Regions from separate parts of the Paenibacillus vulneris genome, predicted to be linked through region 3. Evidence: riboswitches for the same ligand, from Rfam matches in the RefSeq annotation. Region 3 holds a riboswitch; each other region holds the start of a gene.

The links. A riboswitch is a leader RNA that binds a small molecule or an ion and turns the genes downstream of it on or off. The one in region 3 is predicted to bind thiamine pyrophosphate.
Region 1: another riboswitch for thiamine pyrophosphate. It lies ahead of thiS (sulfur carrier protein ThiS); the one in region 3 lies ahead of ABEA66_RS13765 (acetylornithine deacetylase).
Region 2: another riboswitch for thiamine pyrophosphate. It lies ahead of ABEA66_RS18690 (ECF transporter S component); the one in region 3 lies ahead of ABEA66_RS13765 (acetylornithine deacetylase).

Annotation. Positions count from the first base shown of each region.
Region 1 covers NZ_BAABJG010000007.1:24,876-28,152, reverse strand. Annotated here, with positions in the region: gene ABEA66_RS09680 (thiazole synthase) at 244-1,017, opposite strand; gene thiS (sulfur carrier protein ThiS) at 1,075-1,275, opposite strand; TPP riboswitch at 1,369-1,505, opposite strand; gene ABEA66_RS09670 (nucleotidyltransferase-like protein) at 1,556-2,425, opposite strand; gene ABEA66_RS09665 (DUF2614 family zinc ribbon-containing protein) at 2,543-2,890, shown strand; gene ABEA66_RS09660 (glycosyl hydrolase family 18 protein) at 2,965-3,277, opposite strand, start outside.
Region 2 covers NZ_BAABJG010000021.1:62,524-65,800, forward strand. Annotated here, with positions in the region: gene ABEA66_RS18685 (ABC transporter ATP-binding protein) at 1-1,435, opposite strand, end outside; gene ABEA66_RS18690 (ECF transporter S component) at 1,432-2,019, opposite strand; TPP riboswitch at 2,152-2,256, opposite strand; gene asd (archaetidylserine decarboxylase) at 2,503-3,277, shown strand, end outside.
Region 3 covers NZ_BAABJG010000015.1:22,317-25,593, reverse strand. Annotated here, with positions in the region: gene ABEA66_RS13765 (acetylornithine deacetylase) at 1-1,164, opposite strand, end outside; TPP riboswitch at 1,278-1,378, opposite strand; gene ABEA66_RS13760 (ATP-dependent DNA ligase) at 1,440-2,348, opposite strand; gene ABEA66_RS13755 (prohibitin family protein) at 2,746-3,277, opposite strand, start outside.

The sequences.
Region 1 (3,277 bases), on a different contig from region 3:
GCAAGCTTTTTTTGAAATTTATTTTTCTTATTAAGCTTGATTTGTTTCGGATGTGTTTGCCGTTTTTAGCGGCGAGAGTTAATGTATCATAGGCTTATATATAAAGTCAAGCGTTATTTTGAAAAAATATTCAGCGAATCATCTTCCAAGGCAGATGCTTTCTTTTCGATAGCTTACAGAAAAAAAGAAGCACGCCTGTCTAAACCAGACGTACTCCCTTCAGGTTTCGAATACGAGCTCAAGCTATTCGATCATTCCTTCGACCGGGCTGCTTGCAGAGGCATATCTCTTTTTAGGAATGCGCCCCGCCATAAATCCTTTACGTCCCGCAATGACAGCCAGCTTGAATGCTTCCGCCATGAGAACCGGATCCTGAGCGCCGGCGACGGCCGTGTTCAGAAGTACGCCATCGGCACCCAGCTCCATTGCCAATGTAGCATCTGCCGGACCGCCTATACCCGCGTCAACGATTACAGGAACTTTCGCTTCTTCGATAATAAAGCGAAGCTGATTCGGATTGGCAATGCCCTGTCCCGAACCGATAGGAGAAGCTCCAGGCATAACTGCGGCGGCTCCCGCTTCCTGCAGCTTGCGCGCCAGAATCGGATCGTCCGAGGTATACGGCAGCACGATGAAGCCAAGGTCCACCAGTATTTTTGTAGCTTCTAACGTTCCGATAGGGTCCGGCAGCAGAGTCTTCGGATCACCGATGACTTCCACCTTAATCATGTCGCACAGGCCCGATGCCTTGGCCAGCTTTGCAATACGAACGGCTTCTTCTACAGTATAAGCGCCCGCCGTGTTAGGGAGAAGCGTAAACTTTTTCAAATCCAGCGTCTCCAGGAAATTAGGAGCTTCCGGGTTATCGATAGGCAGACGGCGAATAGCGAAGGTAAGAACATCCGCTTCGGAAGCCTGAACGGCTTGGTTTTGAATATCCAGCGAAGTGAATTTGCCTGTCCCTAGCAGCAATCTGGATTTGAATTCATAGGGGCCGATTTTTAACACGTCATTCATTTGTACAAACCTCCATTAATATGAATGTGCAAGCAAGTATAACGGGCAAATCAATCCTTAACCCCCGCCTACAAAGTGAACAATTTCAAGAGAGTCGCCTTCCTTGAGAGCTGTATTGGCATACTCGCTGCGCTCGATAATGTCCCGATTCAGCTCGATGACCAGTATTTTTTGCTCAAGTTTGAAAACAGTAAGCAGCTCGGCAACATTCGTTACCTGATCTACTTCTCTCGCTTCCCCGTTAATGATCAGTCTCACACCATCACACCACGCTTTCCAGGTAAAATTGACAACAAAAAAAGCCAACCGCGCACAAGAGGTTGACTTGGTGTAAATATGCCGAAAACAGCATCTTACGTTCGTCCACTTCCCTACGCTGGTATCATCCAGAAGCATGCCGCACAAGACATGCCATAATCAGGTTCCAAGGGTCAAGAAAAAGCTTTCTTATCTCAGCCTCGCGATAAAAGGCTCCCCTAGTGGTTATTCAATTGAGTATAAGTATAGCAGAAACTGCTGTTTTTGTCGCTTGGTTTCCTTATTTCGTTGTGTACCGTAATTCCAGCTGGGATACTTCTTCGTCCAATGTATAGATAATTTCCTTGGCCAGCGATTTCTTCACCAGCTTGTTCAGGATAAGCGGAAGCTCGAACCGAATGTCGGACAGCTTCTCACACTGCTGAAGCTCGGCTAGGCTCCAGGCTTCTTCACGGCCGGACAATAGGGAGAGCAAGAGGCCGCAGCATCTCTCCATCTTGGACATGACGGAAAATTCGCAAGCAAGAAGCACTAGCTGGACGCGCTGCTTGAGCGTTTCATTGCTTAGCGTGAGCTCCTCATACAACTTGTATACTCCGGGATTAATCGTTTTTACCTGACGCCAGACGGTAATTTCGGGATGGCTTCCCGCTTCGATGATAACAATCCTCGCCCAATGATGGAGCGCTTCGAGAATGTTATTGTACGCATCCAGCAGATGGTCCTCCAAAATATATTCTTTACTCTCCATATATTTGCGCAAAAATCTGGAGAATTCTATTAACAGCTTGTGCTCTCTCATTTCCGACGGAAATTCCAGCATCCGATGCCGCAAACCTTCTAAATACGTATTCCGATCCAGAAGAATCTCTCCCTTTAAGATCCAGTAAATGAGGTTGCGGTGCTCTCCGTGCAGCATAAGCTGATGAATTGCAGACGGAGTAAACCAGCTTTCTTGTATACGGCAGTCGTCTTTTATATAATGATACTGTTGATCAGTTTGCAGGCCCTCTTTTACAATGACTAGCAACAGGAGATCGAATCCGTCCGTGATTGCAGAAAACATTGACGGATTATCGACCGCCAATATACTCATGACTGCATCATCTTCCCGGAGCCTGGCAATCCTTTGTTTCTTTAGGGCGTTCATCGCCGCAGCCTCCTACATAACATTCCATGATACTTCTTATTTCTACATTAGTAGGCGGTTTCCTGCATCATTTCAGTGACAAATTTCACATTTTATCTAAAGAAAGAAGTGACACCCGTGATATTAAAATCCAGTAAAGTTAATGAATTCCGGTTATGGGGACTGCTGCTGACCATGGGAGGCATGCTGCTGATGATCGTGGGGTTAGCAGGCATTGTTTTTAACTGGGGCGTAGCAGGCAAGATTATCGCCGGTATATGTATGGTCATCGGAGCTATCTCTATGCTGGCCAGCATGGGAGTGTATTTCTGGGCCGGTATGATGTCTACCAGCACCACCGTTGTCGAATGCCCCGAATGCGGCAAGGCTACCAAAATTCTCGGTAAAACGGACCGCTGCATGTTCTGCAAAACGATCCTTTCTCTGGATCCCCAGCACGACCCGAATGCCAAAGCCAATCTTTAACGGCCGAAACAAAGAAAACTGGCTCCCTTCCTTACCTGCATGAGGTGAGAAAGGAAGCCAGTTTTTTTGTCCGGTTATGGCTTTTTGTTAAGCTCTGTCTTTATAAGCTCCCATATAGCCGGGTTCTCGTAGCCTCTGCGCCATGTGGCCACTCCGGCAAGCTGGTATTTATTAACGATATCCATCCGCGCTTTCATGGATACCTCATCCTCCAGCCATATACGGTTCAGCTTGTCGCCTTCCTTGTACTCGACATAGTTTTGACCGACCTCCGGCAGGAACACAGGCGTCAGATTTTTCTCTTTGATCGTTCTTTGCGGATTATCCATATAGACCGATCTCGAACTTACCTTCTTCTTGCCGTCAACGACCTCCTCCGTCCAGATC
Region 2 (3,277 bases), on a different contig from region 3:
GCGTCGTGTCCGCTTCGAGCCTTCCCCGCTCCACGACCCAGACCCGGGTTGCGAACCACCGGACGATCTCCAGATCATGCGTGACCATAATAATGGTTGTTCCCTGGCGTCTCCAGGCCTCAAGCTTCTCCAGAATCGCGAAGGTGTTCGCCGCATCCTGTCCGAACGTAGGCTCATCCAGCAAAATAACCCGCTGTGCCTGATACATTGCCGTTGCCACGCTGAGACGGCGTTTTTGTCCGAGCGATAATTGATAAGGGTGCTGGTTCTGCTGGGCCTCCAGACCGAACTCGGCCAGAAGCTCCAGCGCAAGCCTTTCGGCATCCAGCCTCCGCCCGAGGCGGAACCCGAACGCCGCCTCGTCCAGCACGGAATGGGTTACAAATTGCATTTCCGGATTTTGAAAGACGTAAGCTGCGGTATCCGCCACATCCTTGAAGCCTTTAACGCCGCGTCCAGCCAGCTCGTAAGCGCCCGAGGTCTTAATGAGCTGCATCAGGGCTTGAAGCAGCGTGCTCTTGCCCGCTCCGTTCTCGCCCACTACAGCAATCCATTCGCCGGAGCTTGCCGCCGCTTTCTCAACACGCAGCTTCGCTTCCCTGCCGCGGTAGGCGCTAAAATCGCTCAGCTTAAGCAATCCCGATGCCGGCACAGGATTCTCCTCTGCAGCATTCCGCAGCGACCTGTAAGCCGGTCCGGAGACGTAATCATCCCATACCTCCGGGTACCAGATACCGTACTCCTTAAGCTTTTCTTTATGCTGCCCGAATACGTCGGCAGGCGGGCCGTCCGCCAAGATATCCCCTTGCGGGGAGAACAGCACGACCCGGTCGACAAATCCGATGATTTCATCGATTTTATGCTCTACGATAACGACCGTTTTGTCCCTTCCTATGGCCTTGATGGTATCCCACACCTGCCGCGTGCCCTCCGGGTCCAGCAGCGCCGTCGGTTCGTCGAAGAACAGAACCTCCGGCTCCAGGGCCAGCACGGAGGCTATCGCCAGACGCTGCTTCATCCCCTGGGACATCGCTTGAATGGGCATGTGAAGCTCGGGAAGCTCAAGTCCTACCTGACGCAGCCCGTCGCTGATTCTGCCGCTCATCTCCTCCCGCGGAACCCCCAGATTCTCCAGTACGAACGCCATTTCTTCATCTACGTACGGCATGCAGAATTGGGTATCCGGGTCTTGAAATACATAGCCCCATGAGGCAGGAATGGCAATCTCGTCGAATTTGACAGGGACCTCGATCACATTGGGAACGAGCCCGGTCAATACTTGAAGCAGCGTAGATTTGCCGCATCCGCTCGGTCCGAGGAGCAGCACCTTCTGCCCTGTCTGAACCGAGAACGAAATATCGTTGAACAGAAGCGTCGGACTACCGGCGAATTTGAGACGTAGTCCATGTACAGATGCACATTCCTGCTGCATCATCCTTTACGCTCCAAGGCCTGGTAATCTGCGCTGCTCGCCGGACGGACAAGCTGTGTCACCCCGGTAACCTCCAGAGCTTTCACCAGCCAGTACGCGCACATCCCCGTGAAGAAGATCGAGCCGACGATGCGGAAAGCAAAATACAGCGTCAAATTCCAGGTTTGCAGATCGATCAAATAGCCTTTAAACGCGTCGAAAACAAGCGAAGCGACAGCCGAACCGATCCCTGCCAGGGAAACCGTCGTTATCGAGAAGCTGCGGTACCGGAATAAGGCGAATACCAGCTCAGCCAGCAAACCTTGAGCAATCCCGTAGGTCAAGGATTCAATCCCGTATTGCGATCCCGTAAGAAGCTCCCCGGAAGCCGCGGCCACCTCCGCCAGCAGCGCTACACCCGGTTTGCGGATAATCAGTGCCGCTACCGTAGCCGCCATAAACCATACCCCGTAGACAAGCTGATCCAGCTGCAAGCCCGCCAGCTTTACGACGTTGGACACATCTCCCCATAACCGATAAATGATGCCGAACACAACTGCGATGACGATGGTGACCAGGATGTCGGTTAGCTTTAACCCTTTGGACATTTCCATCCACTCCTTTTTCTAAATATGATGATGCTCGGGGCCTCAGCCCAGACCTTGTTCTGACAGGACAACGCGAAAAGGCCACCTCCATCAACAACATGGAAGTGGCCTGCATGTACGTAGATAACACGCTTCTAACGTTCTCCACTTCCCTACGCTGGTACAATCCAGATCAGGTTCAGAGGGTCTAGGATCTATCGATCCAGTCTCAGCCTTTCGGCTCCCCTAGTGACAAATATCATATTAGCACGATTGGGATAAAAGTCAACGGCTAAATGTGCATTATCCGGTTCGCAGAAATAGACGGCTCTCCTCACTTGCCGATACCGGAGCCGGTTGGGCACCGAAACATCGCCGTTTTGCGTATGGGCAGATGTCCCTTTCCTTCCTGTAGGGCCATGCTTTTTTTCTTGCGTTGGACCCTGTTCTGTGTCAAGATATTCGGTAGACCCACACTATGAAGAAATAGGTGAATGAACAGTTATGATGAAACCTTTTTTCCGCTTGCTGACGGAGCTATCCTCCCGCAAGTCGATCTCCCGGTTAACCGGATCCTTTGCGAAATCCCGAGCAAGTCGCGGATTGATCCCGCGCTTTGCCAAAATATACGGCATTCCGGTTCAAGACGCCGAGAAGCATCTGTCGGAGTATGCTTCTCTGAATGATTTTTTTACGAGACGTTTGAAATCCGGGCTGCGTCCGGTCGATACTGCCGAGCATACCCTCGTCAGTCCGGTTGATGCAGCGATTACCGGCATGGGACCGATAGAAGAAGGTTTGATCGTTAACGTCAAGGGACAAGATTATACCGTTGAGGAGCTGCTTAACTTTTCGCCCCGTACGGTGAATTATAAGAACGGATTTTATTTCGTGCTATATTTGAGCCCGACCGATTATCACCGGATTCATACCCCGATTGACGGAAACATTATCGAGAAAGAGCACGTCCCGGGCAAAGTATATCCGGTGAACGAGTTCGGTTTGCGCCAAATGCGCAGAGTATTGAGCCGTAACGAAAGATTGATCACCTATATGCAGCATGAGGGCGGCGAAGTGGCCGTAGTAAAGGTCGGAGCGATGAACGTGAGCAGCATCCAGTACGTGAAGCCGCTGCCCAACACCTTGCAGCGCGGGGATGAGCTCGCTTACTTCGAGTTCGGCTCCACCGTCGTGCTGCTGATGGAGAGCGATACGTTCTTAAGCCGCAGCGACCTGCATGTCGGAAGCAAAGTCAAAATGGGAGAAGCGTTAGGAACCA
Region 3 (3,277 bases):
TCCCGGGCCATAAATTGCGGCCGGAATCCCTGCATCCCCAAACCATCCCCCATCCGTTACCGAAGGAGAGACATCCACCACAGCCGACTGGCCTAATATGGTTTCATGGGCTGAACCAAGCAGCTGGACTGCAGGATGATTCGGATCCACTTCCAAAGAAGGGAAGATTTCTCCCCGATCCTCTATCATGGAAGAGCCTCCCCATTCGTATTGCGGCGGATTCTCCCTAAGCCACGGATCCGCTTGCGCTACCCGGTTCAGATGCTCTTCAATGTCCCGGCATACACTCTCATAGGTTTCATTCGGATAAAAATGAACGGTGATCCACAGTCTGCACTCGTCGGCAATAAACGCCGCATGCCTGCCCCCTTCGATAACGGCCGGATTGATCGTATTAGTCCCTGGTGCAAACCCCGGATAGCTCTTCATAACCGCCCAATGTCTCTCCAGCTCCTGAAGCCCTTGCAAGAGCTTCATCATCTTCTCGATTGCGCTGGCCCCTAGGATTCCGCCTCCGGCATGAATCATATTTTTCCGGGTCGCATCATGAAACGTCTTCTTGCTTTTCACGGTGATCCAACCAGTAATAACTCCGCCTTGCCCTTGAATATGAAGATCGCTCGTATCGACAACGACTGCAAAATCGGCTTGATATCCGCGCTTGCAGCATTGGAGGGTACCTGCTTCTCCGACTTCTTCACCTATTACCGATTGGAACATCAAGTCTCCGGGCAGTTTAATGCCCGCTTCGTCCAGCAGCTGGATGGCAAAGAGCGCCCCCGCCAGCCCGCCTTTCATGTCCGAGGCCCCACGGCCAATGAGGACGCCGTCCTTGACAATCGGCTCGAACGGAGAGGTATCCCATGGCTCGTCCGCACTTACTTCTGCCACATCCACGTGGCCGTTAAGGATCAAGCTCTTGAATTGATCGGAGGCTTGTCCTAGTTTGATACCGACGACGTTCGGGTCTCCCGGATACACTTCCCATTGATCAACCGTAAACCCGTGAAGCTCCAGGAATTGTGTGATAAACTGCTGGGCTTCCTCTGTATTTCTGGCCGGAGGCGCCGGGGTCTTATATCGTATCAGCTGTGAGGCTAGCTGAACCAGCTCTTCCTGCCTCTGATCGACCTGCCTGATTAAAGCTTCCAATACCTGACTCAATCCTTCTCCTCCTGTTCATACGGATACCCGCAATATTCCATCGTTCAGCAGAATACGATTGCAGCAAAAAAACCACTTTGCAGGACAAAGTGGTTTACGCGCGCAGCACAGCACTACCGTGGCGTCCACTTCCCTTCGCTAGCATTACCTAGATCAGGTATAAGGGTTAAGGCTCCCGCCTTTCTCAGCTGCATCAGCACCCCTAGTGAAATTCTTATTCGTTTTCTTATTCATAGTATCATAGACTGGATAAGGTTCTCAATTCTTCGAGACGTTCAGGAATGCCAAAAGCAGTCCTCCGGTTTTTTATCCGGCAAAAATTGCTTAAATATCGTTGTCCTAAGCTGATGAGTGTCCGATCGCTCCAAATATTGGATGCGGCAGCACAGCTTGGGCTGAATCCATTGGGTTTGCTTGTCATACTCCAGATAGAGGTCCTTGGACAGCTCCATAAAACGCTCTTTATCTTCATAAGTAAGTCCGAATTCCACCACTCCGACAGGCTTGTTCTTAACGGTACGGAACTGCAGCCCGATCACCAGCGCGAAGGGCTTCGTCCGGAAACCAAGGATAACAGCGTCAATGGTTTTAAAATGCTTGATTTTAACCCAATCCCGGCTCAACGTGCCCGGCTTATAGATAGAATCCGTTCGTTTGGCCACGATGCCTTCCATGTCCCGTTCCCGAGTCAGCTCGAACAAAGCCTTCCCTCTCTCCTTTACATACAGGGTCGGCATAATGACGGAGTTAGGAACGAGGAGCTCATGCAGTCGTGCCTTTCGTTCCATTAGCGGCTCATTGCTATGCTCGCGCTCCGTGAACAGCAAGTCAAAAGCTACAAAAGTTACCGGATGTGTCGCAACCGCTTGCGCTATCCTCATGGAGCTGCTGAGTCGTCCACGGTAGCTGAAATCGTCAAACACGGGTCTCCCGTCTCGCATAACGATCCCTTCACAATCCAAAATCGCAGTATGAGCCTGAATAGCCGATACAGCCTGTTCGAGCTCGGGAAACTTCTTCGTCACCTTATTCCCATGACGTGTGTAAGCCTCAATCCGGCTTCCTTGCTTATGGATCACAATACGCCAGCCGTCCCATTTGGGCTCAAATAAGTATTGAGGATCGTCAAACGGCTCATGTTGAATACTGACGTTCATTGGCTGAAACGGTGTAAAAACCTGCAACAGGGATCACCTCATATCCTCATTTTTACCAAAAAGGGACGGATTGTAACCTGTTAACTACCGTTATGTCTGTCTTTTAGGAATTCGGATTTGGCAGGACCGACTATTTCTGATTGCTGAATTCATTTTCCTCCTGTCAATCGGGGCTTTTCCGCACAAGATATATTTGCGCCGCTGCCCCAGCTCCTTAGGAAGTAATAAAAAAAACCGCCTTATAGGGTCAACAGCCCTAATATGCGGTTTAGAACCAAATCATAGAGGAAGCATATTGCATTCATGGATTATGGCAACCCAGTATTACCATTAATGCCACAACTGTTTATGGAGGAAAGTCTGATAACCCCTCCTCCAATTTACCATTTTTGTCCATGTGTGTCGAGAGCGCGTGCTCGCGGTTTTATTTGCTGCCTAACGAGTTCAGGTCGATAAAGGGAGTCGCTCCTCCGGTCACACTCGGAAGACGGCCATCCCATTTCTCCAGTGCTTTCTCCTGCACTTCAATCTGCTTAAGCTGAACCAAATCCGGCGTGATCTCCTGCTTCTTCAGCTTCAACGATTCCGCCTCGGCTTGGGCCTGCGTAATTTTCTGCTTGGCTTCAATCTCAATACGCTTCAAATCGTTCTCCGCTTTCAATGCTTGCTGCTGCGCCACCTGCTTGGCTTCGATCGACTGGTTGAAGGCATCCGAGAATTTAAAGTTCACGATGTTAATATCGTTCACGATCAGATCATATTTGGCCAGCCGTTTCGTCAAATGATCGCTGATTTCTCCCGCAACGACATCCCGCTTGGCAATCAAATCCTCCGCAGGATATTTGGCCGTTACCTCCTTGACGATCTCTTGGATTGCCGGCGAGATAATAACCGAGTCAAAATTGCCTCCAATATTGTTCATCAAATTAAAGGCAGCCTCTTTGTTGACAGAGTAG